Regions from separate parts of the Paenibacillus sp. FSL H8-0282 genome, predicted to be linked through region 3. Evidence: riboswitches for the same ligand, from Rfam matches in the RefSeq annotation. Region 3 holds a riboswitch; each other region holds the start of a gene.
What was found. A riboswitch is a leader RNA that binds a small molecule or an ion and turns the genes downstream of it on or off. The one in region 3 is predicted to bind cyclic di-AMP.
Positions count from the first base shown of each region.

Region 1 (6,779 bases), 3.1 Mb from region 3:
CAGGAGCAACAGAAGCAGAAAACGAGAATTTTAGTTATTAGTTCAATAGCTGTAGTAGTTATCATTTTTGTTGGATTGTTTATGTTAGCTTCGAAAGATGCAGCAAAGAATGTCTCTACAGGAGAACCGGTAGAATTCAATTACAGTGAGCTACCTAGGATTGGTAATGAGGATGCACCTGTTAAGCTTGTTGAATTTGGTGATTTCAAATGTCCAGCTTGTTCCCAGTTTGCTGGCTCCATGAAACCGAAAATTGTTCAAGATTTTGTCAACGAGGGAAAAGCAGCTCTTTACTTTGTAAATATGGCTTTCGTTGGTCCTGACTCTGAGACAGCTTCACTAGCTGCATTGTCTGTATACCATCAGAATAAGGATGAATTCTGGAAGTTCTATGATGCTGTGTATGCGCAGCAAGGGGATGAGAGCGTGGAATGGGCGACTGAGGATTTCTTGGTAAGCCTTGCTGAAAAAGAGAAATTAGCGATCGATTACGATCTGTTGCGTAAAGACATCCAAGAGAAAACTTATGCAGATGAGCTGAAGAAAGACATTCAGTTGGCAACTGACTCAGGCGTGACAACTACGCCTTCGCTCTACATTAATGGAGTGAAAACGGCTGAACCTTTCGATATTGAAGCGATTACATCTGAAATTAACGCCGCCGCAAAAGCAGTGGAGGCAAAGTGACAAAATTCCTATCTTTTTGCAAGCGTAACTGCCTCTATCTGGCCTGGTTCGTCTCTTTGGTTGCTGTAGCTGGTAGCTTGTATTTAAGTGAAGTCTTGAAGTATGAACCTTGTAAGCTTTGCTGGTTTCAGCGGATTTTTATGTATCCGCAGTTATTTTTGTTGGGAATTGCCACTTTCCGTGGAGATAAGCGCATCATTCCTTATGTGCTTCCATTAAGTTTGATTGGTGGCAGTATCTCAATCTATCATTATGCGGAACAGAAGATTCCAGCGTTAAGTAAAGTTCTACCTTGTACAGTTGGTGTTCCTTGTAATAAAGATTACTTGAACTACTTCGGATTTATAACGATTCCTTTGTTAGCTTTAATAGCGTTTGCTCTAATAAGTCTCCTTCTTTGGTATGGACGTAGGGAAGAAGAAGTGATTGAAGTAGATGCTGAGGAGAGCTTAGGATTTTAGTTTTTACTTTGGAAGGTACAAAAAAGCTGAAAAGGTATTAAAATCACGGGCTAGAGGGATAATTGAAGATAATGAAAGAGAGCATCCAATAAGACGCTATATTTGAGCTTATTGGATGTTTTTTCATTCTTTTTTCATTTTTTTCAACGCTTTACTGTAGGCACTTTGTAGACTAATATTAGACCTTGTGAGAAGTTGAATATGCGCTGAATTTTCTTAGGAAAAACGGGGGAACCAAACTTGGCATTCATGCCAATGGGGTGAATCGGAACCGGGTCGAACAGACCTCTACCGTAGGGCTATAACCACAGCCCGAATCCGCCAGCTAACCTCGTAAGCAAGGTGGGAAAATGACCATGCATAAGCATGCGGATCATTTCCGTATGCTTATTTTTGTGTCTGCATTTATGAAATCCACCGATGAAAACAGCGCACGGAAATTCCGTTTCAGCTCCCAAAGAAAGGAACTGTATCCACCATGGTAAGCAAGGTAAAACGACTATTGATCGGACGTCCGATGAAGTCGAATGAACTCGATCATGAAAAGTTATCCAAGGTTAAAGCACTGGCTGTTCTGTCTTCTGATGCGCTCTCGTCTGTAGCCTACGGAACGGAACAAATTCTGATTGTACTAGTGGCTGCCGGGTTTACTGCCATCTGGTATTCCCTGCCAATTGCATTAGCCGTATTGGGCCTGCTGGCCATCCTGATTTTATCCTATCGGCAGACGATTTTTGCTTATCCGCAAGGAGGCGGAGCTTATATCGTAGCCAAGAGTAATCTTGGTATTCCGACAGGGCTGCTCGCTGGGGGTTCATTATTGGTGGATTACATTCTTACCGTAGCGGTTAGTGCCTCGGCAGGGACGGATGCGATCACATCGGCTTTTCCAAGTCTTCATAATCATACTGTTCTCATCGCTGTATCTGTTATCGTTTTATTAACAATCATTAATCTTCGCGGAGTGACTGAATCGGCTTCATTTATCGCAATTCCAGTGTATTTGTTTGTGGTTTCGATTGTTGTTCTGATTATCTCCGGTATCGTTAAATATGCAATGGGTGGCGCGCATGCGAATGTTCCTGAAATAGGCAGCGCCGTATCTAATGTAAGTTTGTTTCTACTATTAAAAGCGTTTAGCTCTGGTTGTTCAGCCCTAACGGGGGTTGAGGCCGTATCTAATGCGATCCCAAACTTTAAGGCACCGGCTGAGAAAAATGCAGCCAAGACGCTAATGATCATGGGACTTATCCTTGGCTTTATGTTTACCGGAATCACTGTGCTGGCATATTGGTATGGTATTGTGCCAGATGAAAAGGCTACGGTTGTCTCTCAGATCGCTGAATCGACCTTTGGCCGTGGCGGATTGTACTTTTTCATTCAAGGGATTACAGCAGTGATTTTGTTCTTGGCAGCTAATACAGCATATTCAGCGTTTCCGCTGCTCGCCTTTATGTTTGCAAAAGATAAATATCTGCCACATGCATTTATGGTCCGTGGTGACCGCCTGGGCTTCTCAAACGGCATTATTTTTCTAGGAGTTATGTCTATCATACTTGTGACTGCATTCCATGGGAATACGGAAGGTTTGATTCCACTATATGCGGTAGGCGTGTTCATTCCTTTTACCTTATCCCAACTGGGGATGATGGTGCATTGGATCAAAACAAGACCCGCTGGATGGGTGAAAAGATTTGTAGTAAATACCATCGGTATGCTGACTACATTGACGATTACGCTTATATTTATCATTACTAAATTCTCGAGCGTATGGATGGCATTCATTTTCTTACCTGCTGTAATGTTCGTGTTCCACCGTATTCATAAGCATTATTTGAATACTGCGGATCAACTGCGTATATGTCCGGCTACTGATAAACCTGTAATTAAAGGAAGTACTGTAGTTGTTCCTGTTGCAGGGGTTACACGTGCTGTATTACATTCCATCAGCTATGCGAAGTCTCTAACAGATAATGTTGTTGCTGTGTATGTAGGCTTTGATGAAGAAGACATTCATAAGATGGAGCAACGGTGGGAGGAATGGAATCCAGGTGTACGCCTGATTGTTCTTCGTTCCAGATATCGTAGTATCATTCGTCCGTTAGTGAAGTTTATCGATACGGTAGAGTGGAAGACCGCTGCGACGGATCACATCACGATTTTGATTCCACAGTTTATTACCAAACATTGGTGGCAAGCCGTGCTTCATAATCAGACCAGCTTTTTAATCCGCTCGTATCTAATGAATCAAAAGGACGTTGTAGTAGCGACTGTCCCGTATCATTTAAATAAATAAGTAGAAGATTAAAGATGAGGTTATATCCGGAACGTTCGGAATATAACCTCTTTTGTATTTTATATGAAGGAAATTGTTGCAAATCCACAGAATTTGAAATTTATATGTTGACACAGAGAATGAGAATCAATATCATTTAAAAGTGAAGCAGAGGTAAAGGTCACCTTTGAATATCAAAGCAGTTACATATAGGAGGGTTTTTAATGTTTTGGCTTAACAGAAAAAGATCAGGAAGCATGAAAGTGACGATGAGCGGACTAATAGTGATGACGCTAATACTTTCCGCTTGTGGTAATAATAATGCTGAAAGCTCATCAAATGCAGGAACAGCGCCTACAACAGCGCCTACAGCAGAATCTACAGAGGCACCTGCTGCACCTAAGACGTTAACAGATGCAATGGGTCATAAAGTAACGATTCCGGCTAATCCACAGCGCGTTCTGGGTTCATATTTGGAAGACTCTTTGGTAACTCTGGGTGTAACTCCAGTAGCTCAATGGTCAGTTACAAACGGCGTTCAGGATTATCTGGCCACTGAATTGAAGGATGTTCCTACAATTAGTTACGACCTTCCGTTAGAGGCTGTAACCAGTTTTGCTCCGGATCTTATTATCATCCCATCGGAGTCTTCTGTTCAGAACGGGATTTACGATCAGTTGAATAAGATTGCACCCACTTATGTAATTGGGGATGAACTAAATCAAGATTGGCGCAAATCGTTGCTCAAGATGGGTGAGATTTTGAACAAAACCCCTGAAGCAGAAAAAGCCATTAAAGATTATGATGTTAAAGCAGCGGCTGCGAAAGAACAGCTTGCAGGAGCTATTGGACAAGAGTCCGCGGCTATTTTATGGTTGGTGCAAAAAAACTTCTATATTGTAGACGAAACCCGCAGCAGTGGAGCTGTATTATATACAGACCTTGGCGTAACGCTGCCTAACTTAGTAACAGAGATCCCAGTAGGAACAAGAGCAACTTGGAATCCGATCTCACTAGAGAAGCTTTCTGAGCTGACCGCAGATCATATTTTCCTTGTAAATAGTGATAAGACTGAGGGTTCGGAGATCCTAGATAGTGCAATCTGGAAGGGCATCCCAGCTGTAAAAGCTGGAAATGTGCATGAAATGAGCTCAACAAGCAGCTGGCTTTACAGTGGTGCGAACGCTGGCAGAAAAATCATTGACGATGTGCTAAAAAGTCTTGTGAAATAAAAGTCGTAATTCACCATGAATGAGACTGATCATTTCGGTGGGGAAGGGCGTGCAGATCAAGTATCTCGGGATACAAAGATCTGCACCATTTTTTTATAAACCAATCCCATAGTACGGAAAAATCGTTCCTGCAATTGTACAACATAAATATTTTTGCGATAATGAGAATGATTGTTGTTATCATATAAACCATTGTAACTATTGAATAAGGAGACGACTCATGGTTTCACCCTCAGATTTCGCAAATCGTATTAAAAATGAACCCAAAAAAGCTCTACATACCCGACCGGCAGCTGCCATTGGTATTCTTATTTTTGGACTTGCTGCTATTGCCTTCGGATTGGCACTTTCGGTCTCAGTGGGGGCGGCAGATATCAAGTTAGCTACGGTATGGGAAGCTATATTTCATTTCAATCCAGATTTACAAAAACATCAGGTGATTAGAGAACTGCGATTTCCACGTGCTATTGCTGGCGCCTTAGTTGGTGCTTGCTTCGCAGTAGCAGGGGCTATCATGCAGGGGATGACAAGAAACCCGCTTGCGGATTCAGGGCTGTTAGGCTTGAATGCAGGAGCAGGGGTAGCGCTGGCCATAGTATTTGCTTTTGCACCCTCACTCTCATTCACTTCACTAATGTTGTATTGCTTTATCGGTGCCGCTGTGGCCTCTTTTATCGTATTCGGAATCGGTTCGCTTTCTTTTAATGGCCTGACCCCCTTGCGATTGACATTAGCAGGTTCGGCAGTTAGTGCTTTATTGGTTGCTATTAGTCAGGGAGTAGCTATTCTTTTCAACTTATCTCAGGACATAGCCTTCTGGTTAGCTGGTGGGATGGGTGGAGCTAGCTGGACTCAGATCAAGATTATATTCCCTTGGGTGGCCGTAGCCTTAATTGCAGCAATGATGTTATCACGATCCGTCACATTGCTCAGCTTAGGAAGAGAAGTTGCGGTTGGCCTGGGGCAGCGGACAAGGTTAGTTCAATTGGCATGTATGATTGTTGTGGTTATCTTAGCTGGAAGTGCGGTTTCAACGGTTGGCCCGATTGCTTTTATAGGACTAATTATTCCACATGTTACTCGTTATTTCGTTGGAGTGGACTACCGCTGGATTATCCCTTGCTCCGCAGTTCTAGGGAGCTTATTGATTATCTTTGCAGATATTGCCGCAAGAATGATAAATGCACCGTATGAGACACCGCTAGGAGCCTTAATTGCCATCATCGGCGTACCGTTCTTTATTTATTTAGCGAGTAAGCGGAAGGGGGAGCTGTAATGCCCAAATTAACCCTTACTCCAGATGAAAAAGAACGCCGCACACGCGCCTTAACGGTGTTAGTGCTCCTTGCTATACTGATCGTCGTTGTGTTTATAGTCAGTATGAATACAGGGTTTATGCGTCTATCCCCACTAGAGGTATTACATACACTCATGGGTGATGGAACACATCAGCAAAAGCTTATTTTATTTGATTTCAGATTACCCCGCATCGTAATTTCATTGTTAGTTGGAGCGGGCTTTGCAGTATCGGGCTGTATTCTACAAAGTCTCGCACGTAATGCACTCGCAGAACCGGCTACGCTGGGCATAAGTGCTGGTGCAGGTTTTGCGGTAATCATTTTTATCTCGTTTTTTCCGGCTACAACAGCAGCTCCGGTATTTGTCTTGCCTCTCCTAGCGCTTGGTGGGGCTGGCCTGACCGCAGCTTTAATCTATATTCTTGCCTACCGGAAGGCAGATGGTCTGTCTCCTACAAGGCTGATCCTTATCGGGATTGCGGTCGCTGCAGGAATCAATGCTTGCCAGCTTGTATTGGCACTTAGGCTTGATCCTAATAATTATCAATTTGTAGCTACTTGGATCGCCGGGAAAATATGGGGTGGGGATTGGAGATTCGTCCTTGCTTTGCTGCCTTGGATCGCGATTCTGTTACCGTTCGCCTTCTATAAAGCCCGGGTTCTAAATGTATTGAATCTAGGGGACCACACTTCATTAGGTCTAGGAATGCGTGTGGAGAAGGAACGTATTCTCCTTCTGGTAACAGCCGTAGCGCTTGCCGGCTCCTGCGTCGCGGTAAGCGGAGGTATTGGCTTCGTCGGCCTGATAGCACCACACCTGGCTCGC
Region 1 is NZ_CP150146.1:3,723,607-3,730,385, reverse strand. Features, by position in the region: gene NST94_RS16000 (DsbA family protein) at 1-687, shown strand, start outside; gene NST94_RS15995 (disulfide oxidoreductase) at 684-1,148, shown strand; cyclic di-AMP (ydaO/yuaA leader) riboswitch at 1,343-1,502, shown strand; gene NST94_RS15990 (APC family permease) at 1,627-3,444, shown strand; gene NST94_RS15985 (iron-hydroxamate ABC transporter substrate-binding protein) at 3,648-4,655, shown strand; gene NST94_RS15980 (iron ABC transporter permease) at 4,876-5,931, shown strand; gene NST94_RS15975 (iron ABC transporter permease) at 5,931-6,779, shown strand, end outside.
Region 1: it holds a riboswitch for cyclic di-AMP, as region 3 does, so the genes downstream of both, NST94_RS15990 (APC family permease) here and NST94_RS00190 (3D domain-containing protein) in region 3, are expected to answer to the same signal.

Region 2 (6,779 bases), 560 kb from region 3:
CGCCATCCGGTTTCCGAAAGTAATCGTACCTGTCTTATCTAGAATCATTGTATTAATGTCGCCGGCAGCTTCAACGGCCTTCCCTGACATAGCAAGGACATTAAACTGTGTGACGCGGTCCATCCCTGCTATCCCGATAGCGGAGAGCAGTCCCCCGATTGTGGTCGGGATCAGACAGACCAGCAAGGCGATCATAACAGGAATATCTAGATCAACGCCCAGATAAGTCGCAATTGGCCGCAAGGTCACTACTACAATCAGGAAAATCAACGTCAGACTGATCAAGAGTGTATTTAGTGCAATTTCATTGGGTGTCTTTTGACGTTTCGCCCCTTCAACGAGGGAGATCATCCGATCCAGGAATGACTCACCGGGATCACTGGTAATTTTGACTTTAATCTCATCACTGACTACCCGGGTGCCGCCTGTGACTGAGCCAAAATCTCCGCCGGCTTCCTTAATAACAGGTGCAGATTCACCTGTAATTGCAGATTCATCTACGGAGGCCAGCCCTTCAATTACTTCACCATCGCCAGGGATAAGTTCTCCCTGACTGACGATGACAATATCTCCTTTACGAAGCTCGGAAGAAGAAACGGTCTTCACAGACCCTCCAACGAGTTTGTTAGCTGTGATATCCTGTTTCGTTTTCTTGAGTGAATCCGCCTGGGCTTTCCCGCGGCCTTCAGCCAGCGCTTCAGCGAAGTTGGCAAACAGCACTGTGAATAGCAGAATGAACAACACTGTGATATTGAAGCCTACCGATTTCTCTGCATTAAAATATCCGGGGGCCAGTACCATAAGCAATACAATAATCGTACCGATTTCGACTACGAACATGACCGGATTTTTAATTAACGTCACCGGGTTAAGCTTAATAAAGCTATCCTTTACAGCGCTTAGGAGTATGGGTCCCGTCAGCAGCTTTTTTCTTTTTACAGTACTCATCTTGTTCTCCCTCTTCCTACCGTAAGGTCAAATATTCTGCAATCGGGCCGAGCACAATGACTGGCAGAAACGTCAGAGCCCCGATAATTACAACGGTACCAATCAGAATTCCGGTGAACAGACCATTGTCTGTGCGGAATGTGCCAATCGTCTCAGGAACTGGCTTCTTCTGGATCAGTGAGCCTGCAACTGCCAGCATCGCGATTATAGAGACATAACGGCCAAGCAGCATTACGATCCCGGTTGTAACATTCCAAAAGGTGGTGTTGTCCGCAAGCCCTTCAAATCCTGAACCATTGTTCGCGGCAGAAGAGACATATTCATATAACACTTGGCTAAGTCCATGGAATCCGGGATTCGTGATGGCACCGTTGCCCAAGTCCGTTAAGAACGCACCTGCTGTTGGTACAAGGATAATGAACGGATGCACAAGGATAGCAATCGCAATTAGCTTCATCTCCTTGGCTTCTATCTTTCGCCCGAGAAACTCTGGTGTTCTGCCAACCATTAGTCCACATAAGAAGACACCCATGATGGCATACATCAGCATATTGATTAGTCCGACACCTTTTCCCCCGAAGACGTTGTTGAGCATCATTAGGGCCAGAGGGGTAATGCCACCCAGCGGTGTCAGCGTATCATGCATATTGTTAACACTACCTGTCGTAGCTGCCGTTGTTACCGAAGTGAACAGCGAAGATTGCGGGATACCAAAACGTACCTCTTTACCTTCCATGCTGCCTTGCGAAGACTCGATCCCCAGCGCATTGATAGCTGGATTGCCTTTGGTTTCCGCATAATAATTCAATCCCAGCAGTAGTACGAACAAGGTCATCATTGCTGTGAAAATCACCCAGCCCTGACGTTTGTTCTTAGCGAACAATCCGTACATATATGGCAGAGAGGCTGGCAGCATCCACATAGAGAGAATCTCCAGAACGTTCGTAAGTGGATTAGGGTTCTCAAAAGGATGCGCTGAATTGGCTCCGAAGAAGCCGCCACCATTCGTACCTAAGTGTTTAATTGATTCCAAAGAAGCGACTGGACCGATAGCGATTTGTTGCGTCTGCCCTTCGAGTGTAGTGACCTCAAGCGATGGCTTGAGCGTTTGTGGCACATGCAATCCTACCAGCACCAATGAAACTAGCAGAGCTAATGGAATGAATACACGAATATGTGCTTTTACGAAGTCCTCGAAAAAGTTCCCGACTGATTTCTGTCCTGTAATCCCTCTGACAAAAGCAACCGCAACAGAAAATCCGCTCGCTGCAGACGTGAACATCATCATCGTGATGACTGCCATTTGTGAAAAATACGATAGTCCCGTCTCCCCGCTATAATGCTGCAGGTTCGTATTGGTCATAAAGCTGATCACCGTATTGAATGAAAGCGTCTGTTCCATATCGGCAATTCCATTCGGGTTCAGCGGCAATCCCCGCTGTAATCTTAGAAAAATATAACTGAAAGCAACCAGTACGATATTAGTTAAAACAAAGCTGAGTGCATACTTCTTCCAGGACATTCCGTCCCGTTTTTTCAGGCCGATCAGCTTATAAATACCTTTCTCTGTGCCTGCAAACCAGCGATCCGTACGATTCGGTTCGTTAGAAAATACATGATATAAATACGTTCCCATCGGCTTGACCAGCAAGATGAGAATTACAATTACGACGACTATTTGCAAAATGCCCATGAATGCCCCTCCTTAAAATTTCTCAGGATGAATCAACGCGTAAACCAGATATATAAACAACAGTAGGGTAACAGCGATTACTAGAATCACAGCTTATCCCTCCCCGTATCCTCAACTACACCTGCGCACCAGCGCATAAAGCCATAAAATAACCCGTAAATTACAGCTAACGAAGCCACCATATACAGATCCATCATATCTTCCGCACTCCTTCCATTATCCTTGATGAGGTGATCTATCGATTAGAAAATCAGCATCACCACTATGGGAATAGATTACATAGCTCGCACCAAGTCTTTTATAGACCAATCTAGGATTTATTGAACTTGTAATCACAAAAATCGGCTGTGTCGTCCAGGTACGGCACATCTGAATATAGCGGCAGCAAAGCGGAAAGCTGCTCTCAAACAGATATACCCTGCCTACCGGGAACGATGGGCGAAACCAAGTGCTCTGATGGCGGGTATCCACTAGAATAACCTGCTCAATCCCGAGCTCCTCAAGTAAAGCTTTCTCAGCCACATTGTTGGTTAATCCCGCCATCTTAATACCCCTGAACTTCAGAAGTTTAATGAAATGTTCTCCCGCCTTTGTAGGCGCACATACAAGCACATATTCATTCTGATCCGTCATCTTTTTTTCTCCTCCTGCTCATTTACAACAAGGAGGCAACGAAAATCTCCGAAAGGATGTTGACCTATCGTCATTTTCGGGCACAACCTAAAGCTCGGTTGTGTCACGTCATTAGACGCTGCCTTACAAATACCGCTAATGATGAATTTAGCGACCTCTTAGGGGAGGCCTCCATAAATGCTTTGCTTCTAAGAGCACAGCAAAAAGCCACAAAGGATCTCCTCTGTGGCTCGCTAGCGGTCACATTGCACTCATCCTCTCTCCATACGCTTACGAGGTTAGCTGTCGGATTCGGGCGGTGAGAGTCGCCCTACCTGTATAGATGCGAGCTCACTCACACCCTCTACAGGATTCACCCCATAATCGGCTTCCGACTCTCACATCGGCTGCCGATTGTTGGTTCCCCCGCTTTCCTTACCGGAAATTAAGCGGATCAAATATTCGATTGTCGTTGAAACAGGAGTAATCATACTCTTATGCACGAAGACTTGTAAAACCTGAATGATGCCAAAATAATGCAAATTAAAAACTATTTTCCCATTAGATAGCGCTTACTTGATATCTAATCTCTCTATATCTCTTGTTTACTCGAGTTTGGAGCGTTTAATCGCTATCTATAACCCATGTGATTTTATTCACCTTTTTAGAGCGAAAATACTGCAAATTCCCATTATAGGTAGAAACGCAAGAAGCTGAGGCTGAGCGAGAAAGAGGCGCGATAACACGCCATAAATACCTATTTACCTCGTTTTTCAGTCGTAGTCGGCAGGATATGGTTAAAATTGCTCTAAAAGAACATTTTCCGTTTTTTACAGAAAATCTTGAAAAGAGTATGATTCGGGTTGAATCTAATTCATGAAAAACAATCAACGCTGAGTTCCTGCATTCGCAGGGAACGGGGGAACCATCAGGCCACCTGGCCTACTTGGGGTGAATCCAAAGGAGACTGCATAAGTCTCAATAGGTAGGGCGACTCTCACCGTCCGAATCCGACAGCTAACCTCGTAAGCGTAAAGAGAGAGACCCTTGATCCGCCACGCTTTGGCCCAGGTATATCTGCCTGTAATCCAAAACCGCAGCAGAGGTCCTCCTCTTGCTGCGGTTTTTGCGTTACCTGAGCTTATTAGGTGATAGCACGCTGGATGGGGTGAATGTTTTGAAGCACTATTATTTAGGGATACATCAAGGGCTGCTTGAGCCGATAAGTCTAAATTACGTTTGTTTCGGGGCCTTGTGGTTCGAAGAACATAATCACAGGTACATTGTAGGCTATGCATTTGGCCAGAACCAGATCCAAGCCCTTCGCCAGTTCAGCACACCTTCTTCTTGTAAAGACTGTTTAGACTCTAAGATTGTATATGAGATATATAAAAAAATTCGAGAACAACAGCAGCAGCAGGATTGGTCATCACACCAAAAACTCCCGTGGTTTACAGCCTTCAAGGAGCCTTGGAAAGATGTAAGCGCCGGTTGGTATGTCTTGAGATCCCGCAGCACCTTTCCCTTACATCTATCTGTTATACGGAAAGAGAAGTTCCGACTATGGCTAGAGCATACCGCAGTCTGTGAGAATAAAATGGAAATGCTCGCTTGTGTAGAAAAGGCTAGTGTCACTCATCATGTAGACTTAAAGCTTTTGGAAATCTAAGGAGGAACCCTACTATGGACCAGCGCAGACTATCCCGCATTGAAGTATTTGTATTGGATGAACCCGAGCCTATCCACTATGGAATGGAAGGGGCTGAAGGCTGCCGTTATGGTATTCTAAAACTCACCTGTAAGGGAGGCTGCAGCTGGGGGGCTTGTCTGATCTCTGCCAACACCAAAAATTTCGATCTCATTAAATGGAGTTCTTTTTTACGGGCTATCTGTCATTGCCGTCTTGAGGAAGCGCTGGATAAGGTCCGCCGCGAAGGTTCAGATTGGGAGCAGGTTAAGCTTGAGCTAGTTCAGGGTGCTTTGCAGGATTTAAAGGCCAAGCTCCAGGGTAAATCCTTGGCAGGGCATATTCAGCAAGGGCGTCTGTACAGTGTTGCAGCAGGGGGGAGCAATTCCAGAAGTGAACGGCTCTACTACAAACCTTCCAAAGCTTTATCCAGTACCTCCCAGCAGAAACACAGTTGCCCGGAACCAGACACCGCTGATCTCATCAATAAATCAATCTCTTACTTTTCTATATTATAGATTCAAGCAAATCTCTCATTCTGAAAGGATCGTGTTTCACCATGCCTGACCCCTTACCTCCCGAGTCCACCTACAGTACTAAATTTGCAGAGTGTGTCCAAAAGTATACTAATGAAGTCTACGTACTTAGTTCCATGTTGTTAGAACAATCTAATGAGGCGGACAAGGTTACTATACGCACCTTCACAGAGCTTCATAAAATATATCGTCAGGATGAATTCGATCCTCAGTTATTCTCTATCCACGCTTACCGCACTTGTATTCACCAGTGTGCTGATTCTTTTGCCCGGCGCTCCCTTCTATCGGCTAAGGCATTACCTTGGGAGGAACAGCTTGTGAAGGTCATGTGGTACGGCCTAAAGCTGCCTCTTTCTCAAATAAGCATTATTCTGCAAAAAAGTGTTCCCGCACTGAAAACACAGCTTAGAGCTCTACGGGAGCAGATGACCGCCCAAGCGGATGTACTAACGAGCGCAAATCTTTCTATAATTTAGTCTCTGACTAGAATTCAAACGATCTTTGAGCGCATGAAGCATCTAACGGACTCAGGAGCCTTTAATTGAAGCTTTTCCACAAATATGGCCGGCGTTCGGACTCCAGTAAAAATCTCGAGCGATGAGCGTCTTGGATCGTCTTAAAGCAAGCCCTAATCATCTTCCACCAAGACAAGGCTTACGGACCCAGATGACGTTACTTGCACGTTTATCGCCTTTTGAGCATAGTATCGGACTCCAGTGCAACTATTTGGTTAAAAGAGCTACTAATTCACCATTTTTCATGCCAATAGCGACTATAGTGTCCGATATCTTGCTAAATCTCGATGATTGTTGCATTTAAGTGCTGCTGGGTCCGTTAGCTATATCAGCTCGTATACAAAGAGATTGCCAACTCAAAAACGGGGATATCCCAACAACCATAAATGGCTGTTAGGATACCCCCGAAAATTCAGTTCCTACTATTACACTTTACTCTTACGCGCCTTACCGTACATCCACAATCCTGCCAACATCCCCACTATAGCAACACCAGTCAATACGCCTTGAACGAAATCCATAAAAGTGGAGCCATCCGGAAGCATTCTACTAACCGTAGCCAGCGATACAGAACTCATTAAAAGCATAATGTTATATTGTTCGCTTGTAGACATCATTAGCACTCCTTAAAAGTTATATGAGGTCTTCTTAGATCTTGTAAGCTTTCATTGCTTTTCTGATTTCTTTAATACTTGGGCGTTTGCCGTACATCAGTACGCCGGTACGATAGATCTTGGCTGCCAGCCATCCGAAGATGAAGGTAGTCACAAGCAGGATCAGCAGCGATA
Region 2 is NZ_CP150146.1:601,613-608,391, reverse strand. Features, by position in the region: gene kdpB (potassium-transporting ATPase subunit KdpB) at 1-948, opposite strand, end outside; gene kdpA (potassium-transporting ATPase subunit KdpA) at 965-2,641, opposite strand; gene NST94_RS02675 (hypothetical protein) at 2,858-3,274, opposite strand; cyclic di-AMP (ydaO/yuaA leader) riboswitch at 3,526-3,715, opposite strand; cyclic di-AMP (ydaO/yuaA leader) riboswitch at 4,135-4,299, shown strand; gene NST94_RS02670 (hypothetical protein) at 4,368-4,922, shown strand; gene NST94_RS02665 (hypothetical protein) at 4,937-5,458, shown strand; gene NST94_RS02660 (hypothetical protein) at 5,593-5,952, shown strand; gene NST94_RS02655 (hypothetical protein) at 6,417-6,608, opposite strand; gene NST94_RS02650 (ABC transporter permease) at 6,640-6,779, opposite strand, start outside.
Region 2: it holds a riboswitch for cyclic di-AMP, as region 3 does, so the genes downstream of both, NST94_RS02675 (hypothetical protein) here and NST94_RS00190 (3D domain-containing protein) in region 3, are expected to answer to the same signal.

Region 3 (6,779 bases):
CAGCACATCCAGCATCAAATTAATTTTAGCTGGTGCCTTTTCATACATTTTCAAGGCGTTCACCCACCTTCAGCTTTTCCCGTAAAAACAACTTAACATATTATATGAGAAACTTCTAATGAAGTCCAATAATAAAAGGGTGTCGCCATTTAGACGCACCCTTTTTCAGTAATATTCACTTTATAGCCTAAAATTTAAGATTTCCGCGCAGCCTGTTCAGCAAGCTGTATCGCTTTTTTCACCATGTTGCCAGCGTCTTGAGTTGTAATTCCACCCCAGCCCTCACGTTCCACGGTTTCATAAAAACCCAGCTCCTTGGCTAACTCTGTCTTCAATTCCTCCGACATCATGCCTCGTTTTCTGCGGCTCATTACGGAATTCCTCCCTTATGAAAATAAATGATTAACCCGTTGCCCAATTAGTATGCTTGCTTAGCACACGGATCATGCACCAAATATTTGTCCCAAAAAACGCAAACAAAAAACAGCCTCCAAGGGAGACTGTTCGTGAAACATTAAGCTTTAATATACATAATCCGCATCTGCCCATCGTCTTCACAAACTGTGATTTCCACAGATTCAGTAAGTATATCGGCATAGCTATAGGAGACTCGCTTAAAAGTTTGCTGCTCCTGATCCAGTTTGACAATAAATACAGAAGGGTACGTTTCTTCCAGGACACCTGTGCGTTCAACGGTTTTACGACGACCTCCGTTTGCACGCAATGTGATCTTATGACCGACGTGAGCTTCAAGACTGCGTTTGATTTCCAACAGCGCGTTATTAGCCATTACCTGACGACCACCTCTTTTCTTGTCCATTATACAACTTTTTCAGGACAATGTCAAAGCAAATAAATAATTAATTATAGTTGATGCATATTTCGTTGTCAACGGAATTTTTTTGCGAGAAATCAGCGCCGGACTAATATCCTTGTTATCTGTAATATAGGCATTACAAAGAAAAAAAGAAAGGGTTAAGCTCAGCGCTCACCCTTTCTTTCGGATATTCTATTCAGCCCATTCAAATTACCTATATTCCTGACACCATAGACCTATCTCTGCCGCTTAAATGGCTGATGGTGTCACTTTTAGCGCCGACAGATTCTGCAGTCGCGGCATTCCGATGCGGAAGCTGCCACGGGTCTCAACACCACCAATACCCTGATTGCCGCTGATGGTATTATTCAGAACATCGCTAAGATTTACAGTATCCCTGATGGAAGTAAAGGATGATTTTGCTGCTACATACACGGGATCCAGAGCATGGATCAAAATTCGACCAGGTGAACTGGCAAAATTAGCTCCAGCTCCAAGTAAGGCCTCGAAATGAGATTGACAAGCACCGGCAACAATAGTCAACGCATCAAAATTCCGCTCATACTCCCTAGCTACCCTAATAGCAGCTATAAAGTTTTGCGAATTTTTATAGCTATTCAGACTATACAGATCGTAAGTATGCTGTTGCTTCAGTACCCCATCATGACCAGTGATCACTACAATATCTGGGCGTACACGGGGCAACAGCCGGTATAACGTATCAGCCATTGCAGATTCATGAACATGATGCCCTTCAGCGGGAATCCGCAGCTGCTCGTATAAGCTAAGGCTCTTATTCAAATATGCCGGATCGCCATCCAGATGCAGTACTTTACCTGGCACTTCAAAATAAGGAGCTTCCTTGGACGGTGGAGCCCATGTCCCCTCTGTTAGGGTTCCCCCGCTCCGCTGACTTTGCTCCTGACGGTCCTTCCGCAGCTGTGTCAGTGATTCCTTCGCTTTGATCTGTGCTTGCTGTCCCCGTTCCGTTATTCGGGTAGGAGGCACTTGAACCAGGTCATCCAGAGGAGAATCCGCCAACAGGCGGAAATCTGTGCCTTTAATGACGGCTCTATCCTGCACGATATTATCTACACGAAATGTTAAATCACCGCCATAAGATTTGCGAACGACCAAGTCTCCTAAATTCATTACAACCACCACCTCTACCCCATCGTATGGGCAAAGGCCTCAGTTGGTTCATAACTCGCCATATTTTTAAAATATAAGAATGTATAATGCTCCACCAAAATAACATCCTTATATTTCTACGAGAAACGGTTGTCGTCCTTTAAGACAACAACCGTTTCTTATTGCTTATTCAATTCCAGCGGCTAGCAAAACACTGCTTAAGCGGGCGTATTCTTCAAGACTGAGTGTTTCTCCGCGACGGGTCGGTTCAATACCCGCTTCTGCGAGTAAAGCCTCCAGCTGCTCACGTCCTTGTTCAGGGAAGTAACGAGCCTTCAGATTGTTAGCAATCGTCTTGCGGCGCTGTGTGAAAGAAGCGTGAACCACTTCAAAGAAATGCTTCTCACTCTCCACCTTTACCGGAGGATGCTCTCTAACCTTCAGACGGATAACAGCAGACTCCACATTAGGTTGAGGGATGAATACCGTACGTGGCACGATACAGACGAGCTCAGGCTCGCTGTAGTACTGCACGGCAATGCTAAGACTTCCGTATTCCTTTCCACCTGGAGATGCAGCCATACGCTCCGCAACCTCCTTCTGAATCATTACAACGATGTTATCAAGGGGAAGCTTCTCTTCGAGCAGCTTCATCAGAATCGGAGTAGTCACATAATAAGGCAGGTTAGCAACCACACTGACCTTGTTCACAGTGGTGAAATCTTCCTTGAACATTTCCTGCAAGTTCACATTGAGGACATCATCGTTACGAACCTTAACATGGGGATAGGGGGAAAGTACGTCTTTTAATATTGGAATCAGTCTACGGTCAATCTCTACGGCAGTTACAGCACCCGCTGTTAGTGCCAGACGCTCCGTCAGCGCTCCAATTCCCGGCCCGATCTCCAGCGCCCCAGAATCGCTATCTAGTCCAGCAGCGTCTACAATCTTGTCCAAAATATTTTGATCAATCAAAAAATTCTGTCCCAGGCTTTTCTTGAACTTGAATCCATAACGTTGAATAATCTCTTTGGTCCGTTTTGGAGTCGAAATTTCCTCTCTACCACTCATGAAGTAATGCCTCCCTGATCAATTTGGGCGAGAGCCCCGGCAAATTCCTCCCGCGTAATCCCAAACATCGCCAGCCGCTTGTACAGCTGTTTGCCGTTACAATATCCGATTCCAAGCAAATTACCAAGCGCCATACGTCTTTCAGCAGCCCGAGGGTGTACAAGCATTCCAGCGGCCATAAGATCATCAATACCAATCAAAGCAGGTGCTCCTTCAAAAGAGGTATGTACATTACGCAGCGCATGACGAATCGCCTCTGGCGATGCATTCTCTACACCGATATCCCCTTTTCGAGTTGCGTCCTTCTCTGGAATAAAAGCATGCTTGCAGCCCGGCACCTTCGCTGAAACGATTTTACGAATTCGCTCCCCAGCATGGTCCGGGTCCGTAAGAATAATAACCCCTCTACGTTCCATAGCAAGCGCGATCTTAGCAATTACAGTCCGGTTTACAGCAGAGCCGCCTGTCTCAATGGTATCCGCTTCTACAGCACGCTTAATGGCTACGGTATCGCTTTTGCCTTCAACGACGATTAATTCCTTAATCATATTTCTTGACTCCTTCCAAAAAAAGCAAAAAGAAGAGGATTCGCTCCTCTTCTTTTGGTTAAAGAATGTATAAGTGATGAGCGGTTGCTCTGCGATCAACGAAATGATCATCCAGCGTTCCTTAACGGTTATCATCACTATAGCTTATCAAAGGATTTTTTGCAAAAGCTTCAGTTCTAGTTAAGCTCTGGTTTCACAGGTCCAATCACATAAACAGTACGTGATTTACGGCCGAAATTACGAGCATGGCTCAGGGAATCATAATAGACATCCACTTTATTGCCTTTAATGGCACCGCCAGTATCCTCTGCACGGCGGAATCCAAGCCCATCGATATAAACCCACCAGCCAATAGGAATTACATTCGGATCTACTGCAATTGTACGACCTTCCGTTACGCGTGTTCCGGAGGCAGTTTTAGTACCTATCCCTGGCTCTTCTGACGAATAAGCTGTCATGGAGACGTTCTTAATCATCTTCTTGTACTCAAAGTCTACGCCAGCCTTGCTTGTGACGTTCTTAGTCTTAGCGCTAACTTTAGTCGTTTTGGAGGTAGTGCTTGATTTGGAAGTTGTTGTAGCTTTAGCAACTACAGTAGGCTTAGGAAGTGCTTTAGTACCAACGGCAATGATCTTATCTTTTGTTACCGTTTGTACTTCCTTGCCGATCATGCGCATAGAGGCCAGTTCTCCGTCTTGATAGATCTTTTCAATATGCTGAACCATGACGCCTGGTTTGCCTGCCTGTGCCACTCTAACTGTTCCCACAGTAAGGGAGGGATCTGCTGTCTTAATAACACGGAAAGGTAAGTTAGTTGTTCGCTGTACCGTTTGCTTGTTGATACGAACGATCTTAATCTCCATGTCAGCAGAGATGGTGGTGTCTAACGAAGGAAAAATCTTGTCATAGCCTTCTAGGTTGATACCCAGTTTGTCAATCGCTTGACCGATAGTGTCTTCGGTCGTATATAACGTTTTTGTTGCTCCGTCCGCAGTAAGGCTAAATTTCTGCGCACGATTGATAACGACACGGTCACCGTCTTTTATTTCATCACTCAGACCTAAAGATAATTCATCATGCGGCTGCAGCGAAATTTGCTCTTTCTCCAACACATCACCAAGAAGTGCTTCTCGCGTTTCAAGTGTCTGTGTTTGCCCGTCTATTACTAAAACTAATTGTTTATTACTTTGACCGTGTACGTACAGCAGAATTAACAGCGCGATTGCGATTGAAATCACACCTGCAAGTAAAAGTACGCGAGTATTTACTTGCTCCCACCGTAATGCGAAAGACCTGCTGGATGACTGCGAATCATGGGATACCTCTGGTTGGAATAAGCCCATTCTCTCCATCCTCCTTACATAGCCTCGTCGTCAATTTGTATATCATGAGGACTGAATTTCTTTGACGAAACTATTTGAGATTGTCACAGGATACGCACGTATTAACTTAGCGTCTCCTGCTCATGGATCGCCTGCTCGGCACAGCTACTCCCACACCTGTTATATAACAGTATGCGGGCAACATTCAGTTTATTCAAAAATAAAGAAGCCTAAAAAGAGTTCTCTTGAGGACTCTTTCGTGGCTTCTCCGATGTCAGAATACGCGGGAATGTTTGTGCACGAGGTTGCCTCTCTTACTTGCGCTTACGGGGTTAGCTGTCGGGTTCGGACGAAAGAGAGACGCCCTATTTCAGGTCACCCGCTCACGGCGGTTGCCCTTAAATTCACCCCAAAGACCACGTGAAGAAATCAAATATTGTTCTGCGGCAATTCCTAGTCGTATTCAAGATACAGGCATGCGGCAGTTCAATATTGGTTCCCCCGTTCTCCATACGGAGACTCAGCGAGACGATCCATGAATCAATGGCTGTCACAATAACAACAGCTCACATCACTGAAAAGATGATATCCTGTTTTGATGCATGTTGTAAAGGACGATTCAACCACGTTTACGCAAATATATGGTTAAAATATTGTAATAATCAGCCGTTTTTATATTAAAAAAGTTTAATATATCGGCCATTCTCTATTTTTCACCCGTTTTACTCCTGTTTTCAGACAATCCCAAATCGTTCCAGTGCGTTCGCATACGTAATTTTAGCCAATTCTTCCCATGTTAACCCTTTAATTTCAGCCGCAGCCTCTGCTACTAACTTCACATGAGCACTCTCATTTCGCTTGCCTCGGAAGGGGTGTGGAGTCAAATATGGAGCGTCTGTTTCGATCAATAATCGGTCCAATGGCGTCTGTGCAAGCACCTCTTTAGGCACTCTGGCATTTTTGAACGTGATCGGTCCTCCAAATGACAAATGAAATCCTAGATCTAGACACATTTTTGCGGTTTCCCAGCTGCCTGAGAAAGAATGCATTACGCCACCAATTTCATTTGCTTTTTCCTCCCGTAAAATCCGTACGACATCTTCATGGGCATCACGGTCATGTATGCAAATTGGCATTTTTAGTTCACGGGCTAGTCCAATTTGTTTGCGGAAGACCTCCTGCTGCACATCCTTGGGAGAGGTATCCCAATAATAATCCAACCCAATCTCTCCGATGGCCACCACTTTCTCATGGCTGCAAAGAGAGGCGATCCAATCGAGGTCCCCCTCTTTCATATCAATCGCATCCTGTGGATGCCAGCCCACCGCTGCATAAATATAATCATAAGATTCAGCCAGCTTCATCGTTGAAGGGATCGTTTCCCGATTAAATCCAATATTGATCATCTTGCTAACTCCGGCCTCTACTGCACGAGCTATAACTTCCTCGCGATCCTCGTCGAATTGAGGCGCATCTAAATGTGTATGAGTGTCGAACAGATACATTTTAAAGCTCACTCCTTGTTGTTTTTATCAATAGTTCCATAAATATTTGTATTATTTTGCAAAAATCTCTGCTACAGAAGAGGGCAACCGTGTAAGGGCTTTTTTCAGCTTATCCTGTGGGAAATATAGGTGATATCTGCCACGATGAATCCCGCTTATTGAGCGCACAATATCCGATACCTCTGAAATTTCCCGCAATTGCTCATTCCGATCAAGCAGTAAAATTTGATTATTGTCGAAGGCTGCTCCTGGACGGAACACATCATAAGGCAAATCTGTCGGATAATCAATCTCTAAGTCATATTCTGGGTTAAGTCCCGCTCCCGCAAAACTGCTGCGGATTTCCGTAATCATATCTGTATCCAAATTCTCGATCTCTACATAT
Region 3 is NZ_CP150146.1:40,735-47,513, reverse strand. Features, by position in the region: gene ispE (4-(cytidine 5'-diphospho)-2-C-methyl-D-erythritol kinase) at 1-54, opposite strand, end outside; gene NST94_RS00215 (small, acid-soluble spore protein, alpha/beta type) at 195-371, opposite strand; gene NST94_RS00210 (Veg family protein) at 515-790, opposite strand; gene yabG (sporulation peptidase YabG) at 1,067-1,969, opposite strand; gene rsmA (16S rRNA (adenine(1518)-N(6)/adenine(1519)-N(6))-dimethyltransferase RsmA) at 2,135-3,019, opposite strand; gene rnmV (ribonuclease M5) at 3,016-3,567, opposite strand; gene NST94_RS00190 (3D domain-containing protein) at 3,744-4,910, opposite strand; cyclic di-AMP (ydaO/yuaA leader) riboswitch at 5,196-5,425, opposite strand; gene NST94_RS00185 (TatD family hydrolase) at 5,624-6,394, opposite strand; gene NST94_RS00180 (HD domain-containing protein) at 6,446-6,779, opposite strand, start outside.